Regions from separate parts of the Brevibacillus sp. DP1.3A genome, predicted to be linked through region 4. Evidence: riboswitches for the same ligand, from Rfam matches in the RefSeq annotation. Region 4 holds a riboswitch; each other region holds the start of a gene.
What was found. Region 4 has a riboswitch for cobalamin ahead of metE (5-methyltetrahydropteroyltriglutamate--homocysteine S-methyltransferase). Riboswitches for the same ligand answer to the same signal wherever they lie in the genome.
Positions count from the first base shown of each region.

Region 1 (3,563 bases), 1.4 Mb from region 4:
TACGAAGTAGATTTTTCAATTGCAGTCTTCTTTTTTTGATGGGGAAGTGGTATTCTCGCAATAGAATAATTGGTGAAAGCAGGGTGAAGAAGTTGTTTCAAGAGCGCATTTCGAAGCTCCACACGTTTTTGACAGAGCAAGAGCTGAACGCGGTGTTGATTACCTCTCCCAAGCACGTCTACTATTTGACCGGATTTTTTACAGACCCGCATGAACGTTTTATGGGTCTCGTTATTCCTGCTGAGGGAAAACCTTCTTTAATTGTACCTGCTCTTGATCGTGAGGCAGCGGCAGAGGCTTCGTTCGTTCAAGATATCCATACACATACGGATATCCAAAACCCGTATGAAATCCTCAAGCAAGTGTTACCAGCGAATTTGACGAAGCTCGGTATTGAGAAAAGTCATATGACTGTCGAGCGCTATGAAGCACTTGGACAAGTTGTTCTGGCGTCGAGCTATGTGGACGTGGAAGAGCCACTGCGTGAAATGCGTTTGATCAAATCCGCGGATGAAGTGGATCGTCTGAAGCATGCTGTTCAGTTGGTCGAGGATTCCTTGCGGGAGACCCTGAAAAAAGTCAAGACAGGCATGACCGAGACGGAAATCGTAGCTGAGCTGGAATTCCAGATGAAGCGCTTGGGTGCGGAAGGTCCATCCTTCACGTCCATGGTATTGGCAGGGGAGAAGTCGGCACTGCCACACGGGAAACCAGGAACGCGCCAGGTGCAAGAAGGCGACTTGCTTTTGTTTGATATTGGAGTAGCAGCGAACGGATATGTATCCGATATTACCCGTACCTTTGCTGTAGGCGAGATCAGTGCCCAGCTTCAAGAAATTTACGAGACAGTATTGGCTGCCAACGAAGCGGCAATTGCTGAGATTCGTCCGGGTGTGACCTTTGCGCATTTGGATAAAACCGCTCGCGATGTCATCACTGCAAAAGGCTACGGAGAATACTTCATGCACCGTCTGGGGCATGGACTTGGGATGGATGTACATGAATATCCGTCTGTTCACAGCCAGAACCAAGAAGTGCTTCGTCCAGGGATGGTCTTTACGATCGAGCCGGGCATCTATCTGCCAGGTGTAGGCGGAGTGCGGATTGAAGATGATGTATTGGTTACGGAAACGGGCGTTGAAATTCTCACGCAGTTCCCGAAAAAACTGACTTCTATCAACTAATGAATAAATCGTAAAAATTGAATACGTATCGAATGGTGCTGGATGGCATATGCCGTCAGCTTAAAAGGGAAGTCCGGTGAGAAACCGGCGCGGTCCCGCCACTGTAACGAGGAGCGCCTAGCGTATAGCCACTGTTTTTTGCGAGACAAAAAATGGGAAGGTAGCTGGGTGTGTTGATCCGTAAGCCAGGAGACCTGCCATGCGATCATTTAAAATCGACCCACGAGGATGGGGCAGATGTGGAAGCAGTCTATGAAAGGGCGCCTTTGTGCCTGCTTATAGCTATATCTACGTTTGTCATGCACCTCCCGATAGAAATGGGGGGTGCTTTTTTTGTGGAGGATTTGGTTCAACCCATCATATACATAGAGAAAAGGGGATTACAGATGGTTAAGGCAAACAAATCACATACAGTAATGAAAGGACTAGCTTTCGGTATCATGACAGCTGCCATGCTTTTGGTTTCGGCATGCGGCTCCACTACGACAACACAGGCTCCAGCCAAAACAGAACAAACAGCTGCACCAGCAGCAGAGGGCAAGGCTGTAACACTCACCAATAATGGTATCGAAATGACTTATCCAACAGCACCTGAGCGTGCTGTGACATTGAACCAACACGTCACCGAAATCATGTTGACATTGGGCCTTGCTGATAAAATGGTCGGAACCGCTTACCTAGACGATGAAATCCTTCCAGAGTTAAAAGCAGATTACGACAAGATTCCGGTACTGTCTGATAAGTATCCTACGAAAGAAGTGCTGCTGGCAGCGAACCCAGACTTCGTGTACGCCGGATGGAAAAGCGGATTCGGCGAAAAGGGCGTAGGATCGATGCAGGATTTGGAAAAAGTCGGCATCAAATCGTATCTGCAAACGTCATCTAGTATGCCTGGCCCGACAATCGACGATGTGTTTGCAGACATTACGAATATTGGACGCATTTTCCGTGTGGAAGACAAAGCTGATGATTTGATCAACAAAATGAAGAGTGAAATGGACCAAACGCTTAGTAAAATTGGCAAGGTGGACGAGCCACTTAAAGTGTTCGTGTACGACAACGGGGAAGACAAACCATTCACAGCAGCCAACAACTACATGACGTCCTTAATCAAGACTGCTGGCGGTAAGAACATTTTTGATGACATTCAAAAGGGTTGGGCAGAGGTTAGTTGGGAACAAGTAGTGAGTCGCAATCCAGACGTGATTATTATCGTAGACTACGGTGATAGAACCGTTGAGCAAAAACGTAATTTCCTTTTGACAAAAAAAGAACTGGCGGATATCCCGGCGATTAAAAATCAACGACTAATGGTATTGCCATTGTCTGCGGCTTCTGAAGGCGTTCGAGCACCGATTGCGCTAAAAATTTTGGCGGAAGGACTCTACCCGGATAAATTCAAATAGAGTACACCCCTTTTAAGGGAGGGAATAGCACTGCAACAGATCAAGTTACCTTATATCATCATTACTCTACTGGTCGGACTCTTCCTCTCCATTACGTTCGCAGTTACCTTGGGATCAGTGGAGATTAAGCCGACAACGGTATGGAAAATCGCCTTATCAAAAATTCCGATATTGACCCAATGGATTGAGATGGATTGGTCCAAAGGGGAGCAAACGATTATTTGGGATATTCGCTTTCCGCGTGTACTTTTGGGGGCGATCGTCGGAGCAGGTCTATCTGTCGTGGGAGTAGCGATCCAGTCGTTGGTTCGCAACTCCCTGGCTGACCCGTATGTGTTAGGTGTATCTTCAGGTGCTTCGGTTGGAGCTACCTCGGTGATTATATTCGGAGCATTCAGCATGTACGGGCAGTATGCGCTATCCTTTGGCGCTTTTACAGGCTCCCTTGTGTCAATCATTCTCATTTTTACGCTATCCCGTATCGGAGGACAAAACTCGACGGTACGCCTGCTCATGGCCGGAATTGCGATATCTGCGATCTTGTCGGCCATTACTAGTCTCCTTGTTTTTTCAGCGCCAAATGAGCATGGAATTGGGACGGTCCTGTTTTGGTTAAGTGGTAGTTTGGCTGGTGGGAAATGGGAGTACCTGACGATCCCAACAATGATTGTCGTCATCTGTCTCATCGTCTTAATGGCCCAATATCGCTCGCTCAATGCGATGTTGATGGGCGAGGAGTCAGCGGGGACATTAGGGGTTAATACGGTACAATTCCGCAAGCTTCTCCTGGTGATCACGGCACTGCTCACGGGGGTGATCGTGTCCATAGCGGGATCAATCGGTTTTGTTGGATTAATGATGCCCCACATCGTCCGTGTAATGGTCGGATCAGATCACAGACGTGTTCTTCCTGTCAGCGCTTTGTTTGGCGCGATATTTCTCATCTGGGTTGATGTAGTCGCCAGGCTTGCAT
Region 1 covers NZ_CP085876.1:4,556,416-4,559,978, reverse strand. The annotation lists gene HP399_RS20755 (M24 family metallopeptidase) at 93-1,184, shown strand; cobalamin riboswitch at 1,201-1,401, shown strand; gene HP399_RS20750 (ABC transporter substrate-binding protein) at 1,571-2,590, shown strand; gene HP399_RS20745 (FecCD family ABC transporter permease) at 2,660-3,563, shown strand, end outside.
Region 1: another riboswitch for cobalamin. It lies ahead of HP399_RS20750 (ABC transporter substrate-binding protein); the one in region 4 lies ahead of metE (5-methyltetrahydropteroyltriglutamate--homocysteine S-methyltransferase).

Region 2 (3,563 bases), 2.2 Mb from region 4:
ATCATCGTGACGGTCCAGGGATACGCTGGGTTATGATGGATTCGCGTGTTGATGAGCGAGCCTCATTCTATGTGATCCAAAGGATCTTTAGATTATGCGATTTGTCCGGTGTTTCTGAAAAACATGTAGACAGACATGCGCATCATTGTGACAGTGCCTTCCTCTTTTGGGGAGATGCACCTGATGGCACTGGTCTGGTGTGTCATGTTCAACTGGGTGAAGAAGAGAAGACTGTTGAGAGTCCAACAGCTATTTTTATCCCAGCAGGCGTCGAGCATTCCTATCACTATGTGTCAGGGCGCGGAACTTATACAAATATTGTATTGTCGCCTGAATACAACAAAAGCCTTTTGGTTTCAGCAGCATCTTCTGAAATACCAGTGACCTAAGAGGTACAGGAATTTGTTGAGTTTGAAGAGTGGGCGGCCATCTGGGCATGAGTACGGTATCGACCGGGCTCATGCCTTTTTCGGCTGAATACTTGAGTATTTGTGGTTACATCGACAAAACCCCGCCATAGATCGGCTCTTGCTGCGTTTTTTGTCCCCAGGTGCGCGTCCCATACTCGAAATGCCACCATTCTTTCGGATAGTTGACGAATCCGACAGTCGTCATCAAATGATACAGCAGTCGGCGATTGTCTCGAATCTCGATGTCCTTTTGTGTAGGCTGTACGAGTTCTTCATAATGCCGAGTTGCAGCCCTTTCACTGAAGTCATCGAAGGCTGTCCCCATCTCCAGCCAGCCATCAGGTCCTGCGATAGTCAGATCGACTGCGCCACCGGATAGGTGAGGGGACGGCTTGGAGAGGTCTGTTGTTGGATAAGCGACGAATTTGCTCAATTCTTCGGTGAGCGCGGGTCCTTCCTGCCAGCCTTGTGAAAGCAAGGCTTCACGGAAACGTTCATACAAGGATGCCTGTACCTCGAACGAGCGCCAGCCGTCCAACACGACGAGCTTGTAGCCAATAGGCAGTTGCGCGGCTGCCATGGCGAGCTTGCGTGCTGCCCCTTCTCGCAAAAAGGCTTCTGGCTGTGTTCCGGCATAGCCCTCGTGGTAGTAGGCTGGATAGACTGTGATTTGTTCACAGAGGGAAGAGAGGGGGATCATCGGTTCGCTGCATTCCTTGATCGGCAGTGGGCTGGGCAGGACCATGTCTGGTATTTTTGGAATCGGAGGAAATAGCATGACTGCACACCACTTTCGATTGTTTGCCAATAGGGTAACGAAAATTTTCAGGTAAGTAAATGGTGATTATCTTAAATTTTCTGCCAATAGACACCTGCGAGGAATCGGCAGCTTTTGCTTGAATCCTCGGTAGCTTTTGCTATTATTAAAGCAAGTGCTTGTCAACGAAACGAATGACATTTACATATGGAAGAGAAACAGGTCCTTGTTTTTGCGAAACCGATTCGCAGGAGCAAGGTTAAAAGGGAAGTTTGGTGAAAAGCCAACGCGGTCCCGCCACTGTAAGAGAGTAGCTGTTCTTCAAGGCACCATGCCATCCACTGCCCATCCGGGAGCGGGAAGGAGAAGAAGAGCGATGATCCTCGAGCCAGGAGACCTGCCTGTTTTTATGTTTACACTGATTTCCTTCGGGTCAAAGGAAGAGGTGAGGATTGTTGCTTTCGGCTATCCGCGCTTTGTTTTTCCTTACGTACTGGGGAAACAGAGCGCTTTTTTTGTTGGCTTCGGAAAGTATTTGGAGGAAACAACGGAGTAAAATACATCACTTTTTGAGGTGGTTACGATGGAGAAAAACGATAAGAAGCGGGGCTTGACCCTCGTTTACACGGGAGACGGCAAAGGAAAAACGACGGCAGCAGTCGGATTGGCTGTGCGGGCGACAGGGCGCGGAAAAAAGGTGCTGATGGTTCAATTCATCAAGTCGCCGGAGCGTACATACGGAGAAAAGATTATTTTCGATAAATTGGGCATAGAAATTGTGCAAATGGGTGTTGGCTTCACATGGACGAAGACACCGGAGGAGCATCGTCAGGCTTTGAAAGAAGCTTGGGCGTTTGCGAGCGAAAAGCTCTCTTCCGGAGCGTACGATGTCGTCATTCTGGATGAGCTGAATAATGCATTGGCGATTGACCGCTTCCCGATTGACGATGTGTTGCCATTGTCCGATGTCTTGGAAGCGATTCAAAACAGGCCAAGTCATATCCACCTCGTGATTACGGGACGGGCAGCAAAGCAGGAGATTTTGGACATCGCAGATTTGGTGACAGAGATGAAGCCAATCAAGCATTACTACGATGAAGGGATTCCAGCTGTGCTGGGGGTAGAGTTTTGACAAGCGCAGGTGTAATAGAAACATACGGTCATGGTGGAGACTTGCTGACCGCAGCGCAGCGCTTTGGTCGAGAGCCAGGGCAGTTTCTGGATTACAGTGCCAATATTAATCCGCTGGGGATGCCAGCAAGCGTTCGTGAGATGCTGCTGGCTTCGCTAGCTGCTGTAGCGCATTACCCAGACCCTGGACATCGTGTGTTTCGTCATGCATTGGCAAAACGGCTGCAAGTGCCGGAAGAATGGTTGCTGCCTGCCAATGGTGCAGCGGAGGCAATGGCATTGGCTATCCTCGGTCTTTCGCCGCAAACGGTTGGTGTAGTGTATCCTTGCTTTTCGGAATACGCGCAACTTTCCGAGCAGTATGGTGCTCGCGTCATTGGCTGTTTCGGGAAGGAAGCGAACGGGTACAAGCCCGATCCTGAAGAGCTGCACACTCTTTTTACGCAGTCTGATCTCGTATTTGTCGGGTCGCCAAACAATCCAACCGGAATCCTGTATCAACCGGATGAGCTGCGCCAAATGGCGGAATGGACGAAAGAGACCAATACGTGGCTCATCGTGGATGAGGCTTTTCTCGATTTTGTGGAGGAAGAGCGGCAGTATACATTGGCGACGCAGCTGGAGCGCTTTCCCCGTGTGATTTTGATGCGTTCGATGACGAAAATGTACGCGATCCCGGGATTGCGCCTGGGTTATGCGATTGCGCATCCAGATGTCATTGCGAAGATGCGCCAGAAGCAAGTGAGCTGGAGCGTGAATGCACTAGCCCTTTTAGCTGGAGAACTGTGCTTGCAGGAGCAGGCATACGAGAAACAGACGCGCAGGCTCATAAAAGCAGAACGTGCGTATTTGACTGATTGTATCCGTAGTGAGTTGGGCTGGCAGGTATGGCCGGGGGAAGCAAACTTTCTGTTGCTGCGATCGCCAGCAGGATTGCCAGCTGAACAATTGCAGGCACGGCTCGGCAAAAAAGGCGTTCTGATCCGCAACTGTGCGATGTATCCCGGTTTGACGGCACATGATGTGAGAATCGCAGTGCGTGGACGAGAGGAAAATGAACGACTTCTGGCAGCGCTTCGCGAGGTCCATGCGGAAGGAAGTGAACAGCGATGAGCTTGGTGCTGGTAACAGGCGGTGTCCGTTCAGGAAAAAGCCGCTACGCGGAAGAGCTTGCGATGACGTTGAGCAGTCGAGTCCTGTACGTGGCGACAGGCAAGGCCTGGGATGATGAAATGAAGCAGAGAATCGAGCTGCATCAGGCACGT
Region 2 covers NZ_CP085876.1:5,417,089-5,420,651, reverse strand. The annotation lists gene HP399_RS24805 (LeuA family protein) at 1-389, shown strand, start outside; gene HP399_RS24800 (M15 family metallopeptidase) at 496-1,188, opposite strand; cobalamin riboswitch at 1,371-1,587, shown strand; gene HP399_RS24795 (hypothetical protein) at 1,544-1,723, shown strand; gene cobO (cob(I)yrinic acid a,c-diamide adenosyltransferase) at 1,751-2,299, shown strand; gene cobD (threonine-phosphate decarboxylase CobD) at 2,296-3,411, shown strand; gene cobU (bifunctional adenosylcobinamide kinase/adenosylcobinamide-phosphate guanylyltransferase) at 3,408-3,563, shown strand, end outside.
Region 2: another riboswitch for cobalamin. It lies ahead of cobO (cob(I)yrinic acid a,c-diamide adenosyltransferase); the one in region 4 lies ahead of metE (5-methyltetrahydropteroyltriglutamate--homocysteine S-methyltransferase).

Region 3 (3,563 bases), 1.9 Mb from region 4:
CCAAGCATCTCTGCCTGCTTTACTAAGTACGAGGGGGATGACGGTTACGTGGTTCGTAATGCCGATCGTCAGCATCATCACCATAATGGCTTGACCAATCCCGATTTTTCCGTCCACTTTCATGAAAGACTTATCCCCCTGTGCGTGGTGGTGTTGTTAGGATTTGCCTGCTTGCTTGGAAATATGTATCAGGTATAAAGGTTACATCCTCCCGAAAAAGTATGGTATTCTACTATGAGGTAAAAAGGTAGAAACGGAGTAAGGAGTGCAGCCGATGTATCAGCTCATAAGAAAATATCTATTCCAGCAAGATGCGGAAGAGATTCATGAAAAGACAATTGGTGCCTTAAGGCTAGTGGAGGATTCTGCTCCAGGCAAAAGCATCCTGAAGATGATCTATCAGGTAAAAGACCAGCGGTTGGAGAATAAGCTGTGGGGAATGACGTTTCCGAATCCAGTCGGACTTGCAGCCGGTTTTGATAAAAATGCAGAAGTCTATCATGCGTTGGGTGCTCTTGGTTTTGGGTTTGTGGAAATCGGGACGTTGACGCCGCAGGGGCAGCCAGGCAATCCGAAGCCGCGTTTGTTCCGATTGCCGGAACATCAAGCTGTCATTAACCGGATGGGCTTCAACAATCACGGTGCGTATTTAGCTTCCCAGCATTTGGTCGGTTACGCATACTCAGATGTTCCGATTGGGATTAACATTGGGAAAAACAAAGTAACGCCGAATGAAGAGGCGGCCATCGACTATAGCAAATGTATGGACATGCTCTATGCATACGGTCACTATATCGTCATTAACATCAGCTCTCCGAATACCCCGAATCTGCGTGACTTGCAGGAAACAGAGAGCTTGCGTCATTTGGTGCGTGCAGTAAGGGAAAAGGCGACTGAAATGGAAGCGCGTGCCATCAAGAAAAAACCGATATTGCTGAAAGTAGCACCAGACATGTCGGATGAGCACATGCGCGATGTTGTTCACGCTGCTGTTGAAGAAGGCATATCCGGAATTATCGCTACCAATACGACACTGTCACGCGAGGCGGTTTCCGGACATCGATTTGCCGAGGAAGCTGGTGGCTTGAGCGGAAGACCTCTTACGGAGCGTTCCACCGCTTGGGTAAAGGAGATTTATCAAGAAGTAGGAGACAAGGTACCAATCATTGGTGTCGGAGGCATTTATAACGGCGAAGACGCCTACGCGAAAATCCGAGCAGGAGCCAGTCTCGTTCAGGTGTATACGGGGATGATTTATCAAGGCCCAGGTATTGCCAAGCAAATCAACAAAAAACTGCTCAAGCTCATGCAGCGCGATGGTTTTAAACATATTAGTGAAGTAATTGGCGTGGACGCAAAAGAATAGATAGAACAAGCACGCATAGGTCGATGGCTCCGTTTGTAGTGGGTCATTGGCTTATGCGTTTTTGCTTATATTCTTCCGATTTATGTAGTGATCCGGTATAATGATGTGGGACAAACATGAATTGTCTGTCAATTGCATATTGTCGGCGTTAGGTGCCTTTATGTGACGCATAAAGGGTAACAGGGAATCGGGTGAAAGTCCCGAGCGGTCCCGCCACTGTAACCAAGGAGCTCTCTTTGAGAAGGAAACCACTCATTTTCGTATGGGGAAGGACAAAGAGCGCATGGATCTGGAAGCCAGGAGACCTACCTAGTAGCCACACCACAGAACCTTCGCGGAAAGGAGCGGTGAATACGAGGCAATGAGGCTGTATAGTCAGTCTGTTGTTTTGTGTGCACATCTCGTCCATTGATGGATGGGATTTTTTTATTTGTAGGAAAGAACGAAAGTCAGTGAAGGAGGAATGAACATGAATCGATATCGTCTCGTATCGACTTGTCTGATGATCGCGGGCTTTGTCCTGTATTTTTTGCTCAATGAACCAGAGACAGGACATGCGATGCACATCATGGAAGGGTATTTGCCATTGTCCTGGGCCTTATTTTGGTGGGCTGTCTTCTTGCCATTTTTTATGCTTGGAATTCGCTCGATTAACAAGATTGTAAAAGAACATCCCGAAATGAAGCTCCTTATTGGCGTTGCTGGAGCGTTTGCGTTTGTTTTATCTGCACTAAAAATACCTTCGGTTACAGGCAGCAGCTCTCATCCGACTGGAACGGGGCTTGGCGCCATTATGTTTGGGCCTTTTGCGATGTCTGTGTTAGGGAGCATGGTGCTCTTGTTTCAAGCTTTGCTTTTGGCACATGGAGGTTTGACTACGCTAGGGGCAAATGCTGTATCCATGGCTGTAGTAGGACCACTGGTGGCATACGGAATCTATCGGATGATCATGAAGGTCAACGGAAGCCAACGTCTGGCTGTTTTTGCGGCGGCTGCTTTGGCTGACCTCGCTACCTATGTGGTGACTTCGATTCAACTGGCACTCGCATTTCCAGCTGAATCTGGCGGAGTGTTGGCCTCGTTTGCCAAATTTGCAGGAATTTTTGCATTCACGCAAGTACCGCTCGCAATCAGTGAAGGTCTGTTGACTGTCCTTGTTTGGAACTGGTTGTTATCTTACAACGCAAAAGAGCTTACACAGCTTCGTTTGCTCAAACGGGAGGAATCGCTGTGAAAAAAGGATGGAACTGGCTTTTACTCTTGGGGGTAATCGTATTGGCGATTGTCCCGCTGTTGCTGGTGCAGGATTCGGAATTTGGCGGCGCAGACGGCGTAGCGGAGGAAGCGATTAAGGAAATTGCTCCGAATTACGAACCGTGGTTTCAACCGCTGATAGAACCACCAGGGGGAGAGACGGAGAGTCTATTGTTTGCGGTGCAGGCGGCGTTGGGAGCGGGAGTGGTTGGCTACGCTGTAGGCTTGTACAAAGGTCGGTTGGATAAGCGGAAAAAATGAACGGTCTGCAGCTTGATTCACTTTCTTATCAAAGCAGGCTAAAACGTCTGCCGCCAGCTCATAAGTTATTGCTGGCGAGTGTATTGTTACTACTCGTCTTGGTGGGACATGTATGGATGCAGATGGCCGTCGTTGTTTGGATGACGGTATGGGTAGTGGTGTATGCCCGTATTCCTGTCCGTATCTATTGTGCCTTTATGATCGTGTCGCTCTCGTTTTTCGTGGCGGGGCTCCCTGCCCTATTGGTAGAAGGGGCGAGAGCAGGAGAAGTACACGTCCAGGTCGCGGCAGCATGGGAGTTGGGTTCGTATGTGCTCTATGTGCCTATGTCATCATTTGGTAAAGTTTGGATTTTATTTTGGCGTACCATGGCGAGCTTATCTTGCTTTGCTTTCATTTTGTTTACCGTGCCGTTTGCTGAAATCTTGCAGGTGCTTCGCCGACTTCGTATGCCTGTCCTTGTGACTGACTTATTAATGATCATGTATCGGTTTATTTTTGTGTTGGTAACGATTTCTCACCAGCTCTGGATTGCCCAACGTTCTCGGGGAGGTCATCGCGGTTTCCGCGCGACGCTTCGAGATGCAGGGGTTCTCGTTGCGCAATTGTTTGTCAGAGCGATGCGCAAATACGAAGCTTTGCACAAAGGAATGGCGGCTAGAGGCTTCGGGGAGAGCATGCA
Region 3 covers NZ_CP085876.1:1,265,572-1,269,134, forward strand. The annotation lists gene HP399_RS05700 (GerAB/ArcD/ProY family transporter) at 1-123, opposite strand, end outside; gene HP399_RS05705 (quinone-dependent dihydroorotate dehydrogenase) at 275-1,366, shown strand; cobalamin riboswitch at 1,500-1,694, shown strand; gene HP399_RS05710 (energy-coupling factor ABC transporter permease) at 1,836-2,600, shown strand; gene HP399_RS05715 (energy-coupling factor ABC transporter substrate-binding protein) at 2,597-2,881, shown strand; gene cbiQ (cobalt ECF transporter T component CbiQ) at 2,878-3,563, shown strand, end outside.
Region 3: another riboswitch for cobalamin. It lies ahead of HP399_RS05710 (energy-coupling factor ABC transporter permease); the one in region 4 lies ahead of metE (5-methyltetrahydropteroyltriglutamate--homocysteine S-methyltransferase).

Region 4 (3,563 bases):
GGGCTTGGCGAACCTCCGCCGTCTGAGGGAAGCTTCCGATTGTAGTAGTTGGCAACAGTGGCAACTTCCACGTATTTTGTTGAATCTCTCGACGTTCGAGATAAGGAACACTTCTTTCAAGTTTTGCTGCAGCTATTTGACGTAAAGCATTCTGCACTCCTCGACGATTCCTCGCTGGAGATAATGCCAGCTTCAGCAAGTCCGCTTCATTTTGGGCGATCTCTTTCGAAATGACATACTTACCATATCGGAATCCTTGGACTAAGAGCTGTACTTCCCCCAGTTTTTCGTCGGCAAACGCCAATGCAGGCATGACTTCCTCTGGCAAGTCGCTCTCTGCTTCAACCGTTACAGGTACATGCAACAAACTACTGGACGGCTGCAGCCACAGCTTTTCGAGTGGTACGATCTCGGAAATTTCTTTGATCAGCTCCCACTTCTCCTCAATGGACGCACGCCATATGTTTCGACCGTCGATGATTCCCGCTCCGAGAATCTTGTCTGCTGGAAACCCCTGTGTTTTCAGATTGGTCAGATTGCGCTTCGCTCCGTGTACAAAATCAAGAGCAATTCCTTTTACTGGTAAGGAAATCAGCTCCTCGTACCAATCCACCGCTTCAAAATAGGTTTGCAGCATGCACTGTAGATGTGGTAGTGCTTGACCGATTTGCGCATAGATACGTTTGATGATGGCGCGATCAAGCTCCGATACATCCAGTGCAAATGCAGGCTCATCGATTTGCACCCATTCCACGCCGTGCAGCTCCAACTCGCGGAGAACGTCTATGTAAAGCGGAACGAGTTGATCCACGACGATCTCAAATTCGTTTTTCTCATATCCTTTGGACAATTTGACAAACGTATACGGGCCTACAATGACGGGCTTTCCGATGATGCCAAACTTTTCCTTGGCCTCCAAATATGCTTGGAGAGGCTTATTCTCGGTTATGGCTGGTTGTCGTTCACCGAACTCCGGGACGATATAATGGTAGTTCGTGTTAAACCATTTCGTCATTTCGCTGGCGACAGCTTCCTTCGAACCGCGAGCCATGGCGAAGTATGTGGCTAAAGAAACCGGGCCTCCTTTGTATTCATAACGCTTGGGGACCATTCCAAACATCACAGCCATATCCAGCATGTGATCGTAGTACGTAAAGTCACCCACAGGGATCAGCTCGACCCCTTTTTCCTGCTGACGCAACAGGTTTTGGTGACGGATTTGCTCCATTTGCTGTACCAGGCTTTCCTCATCGATAGTGCCTGCCCAAAATGCTTCCAATGCCTTTTTCCACTCCCGGTTCTTCCCGATCCGTGGATATCCCAAATTGCTGCTTTTCATGAGCTTCCTCTCCATTCTTTATTCGATCTTGACTTGAATCCGCCCAATAAAAAAGGCATCTCCAACGATCAAAAAGAACGTTAGAAATGCCAAATAAGCACTGAGATCACAGCATCCTAACACCTCCCTATCTCCCGTAGGTTAAGCAGTGTCGTCGAAACAGGCAGGTCTCCTGACTTTGGGATCATCATCTGCACATGCCTTCCCAATCCGTTTGGATCAGTGGCTGATAAATGTGCCGACTCCCCTCATACAGTGGCGGGACCGTGTCGGATTCTAACCGACTTCCCTTTTCATCCTTGGTCGATCTTGATAACCAAAGAACCTGTTCCCACTCTTATGAAGTTATCGTGGTTCTGTGAAGTGCCCCAGTAAACTAGCAGGGCAGCATACTGTTCATACAGTAACACAGAATCCATTTTTTGTCATACTAGAATTTAAAATCATCATCGGTCAACGGCTCTACGTTTAGCGTGCGGACATAACCATTTCCTTTTTTCGAGAAGAAGTCATGCTGCTTCGTCTGCGTGCGAATACCGTTCAGTACGATCGGGTTCACTTCTTCCTCCGGGAATAGCGGGTCCAGCCCCAGATTCATCAAAGCCTTGTTCGCATTATAGCGCACGTACACATGAACCTCTTCAGCCAATCCGATTTCCGTATACAACGAAGTCGTATAGGCCTCTTCATTTTCTTGCAGCTCGTGCAAAAGGGCATACAGTTCCTCTTTTGCTGCGGCCTGCTCGACCACACTCAGACCTTGATAGACTTCTTGCGCGAGAACGCCGACATAGAGTCCGTGGATGCTCTCGTCGCGAACAATCAGATCGATAATTTCCCCGCTGCTTGTCATCTTGCCTTGCCCCGCCAAATAGAGCGGATAGAAGAAGCCGCTATAAAACAGATAGCTTTCCAGGAAGACGGACGCTACCATCGCCATGTATAAGTCTTTCGGTTTCTCAATTTCTTGATAGCGTTTCGAGATGAGGGCCGCTTTCTTTTGCAGATGTGGATTGTTTTCTACCCACGAAAAAATACCGTCAATCTCTTCTGTCGATGCCAGCGTTGTAAAAATACTACTGTACGATTTGGCATGGATTTGCTCCATCATGCCCATGAAGGCGAGAACCGCTTTTCTTTGTAGTCCATCGACATGCTCCATGATCTTCGGCATCCCTACTCCACCCTGAACCGTATCTAGCAAGGTGAGACCGCCCAATACTTTTTTATATGTGTCGCGTTCAGTCGCACTGAGCTCCATCCAGGACATCTTGTCATCTGACAGCGGAATCTCATCATCCGTCCAGAACTGCATGATGTTTTGATTCCAAAACGTCATCGTAAAATCGTCGTCCGGCCTGTTCCAATTGACTGCTTTCATATGGCGTTCCTCTTCTCTATTTGCTTGATGCTTTTCCATTTATAAATCGAGTTCACTAAATAGCGCAGCTAATGCACTCTTCTACAGTCAAATGCTTCGTACGGGTATAGTAGAGTGACTTCAGACCTTTTTTCGCTGCGTAAATGTAATAGCGAGCCAGTTCTCTGGTTGAAATATTGCTGTTCACGTGCAGCACAGTCGAAATTCCTTGGTCGATGTGCTCTTGAATTTCGGCAATCAGATCAATCACTTTGAATTGATCGATTACATACGCCGATTTGTAGTAAAAATAGTTTTCCTGCGACAAGTACGGCATCGGGTAATACGTCGTCGAGTTGGCATACGTTCTCGTTTCGATATGCTCAACGATTGGCATCACACTAGAAGTCGCATTCTGAATGTAGGAAATGCTCTGAGTCGGTGCAATTGCCAAACGGTACGCATGGTAAACGCCATGCTTTTGCACCTTTTGTTGTAGTTCCGCCCAATCCTCTGGCGTCGGAATGTGCATTCCTTCAAAGAGAAGCTTTGCTTTTTCCGTCCGCGGGCTGTAATCGTTCGTCAAGTACTTGTTAAAATAAGTGCCTTTTGCATATTCCGATTGTTCAAAGCCCAAGAAGGTATTGCCTGTTTCCTTGGCGATTTCCATGCTTTTTTCCAAGGAGTAGAAGTTCATCATCATGAAAAACGTACGAGCGAAATCCTTGGCTTCTTCACTTTCGTAAGCGATTCTATTCTTTGCCAGATAACCGTTCAGGTTCATCGCACCAAGCCCTACGGAGTGCAGCTCACGGTTTGCCTTTTGAACGCCTGGAGCGTTTTCTACACGCGTCATGTCACTCA
Region 4 covers NZ_CP085876.1:3,192,669-3,196,231, reverse strand. The annotation lists gene metE (5-methyltetrahydropteroyltriglutamate--homocysteine S-methyltransferase) at 1-1,339, opposite strand, end outside; cobalamin riboswitch at 1,484-1,683, opposite strand; gene nrdF (class 1b ribonucleoside-diphosphate reductase subunit beta) at 1,770-2,720, opposite strand; gene nrdE (class 1b ribonucleoside-diphosphate reductase subunit alpha) at 2,776-3,563, opposite strand, start outside.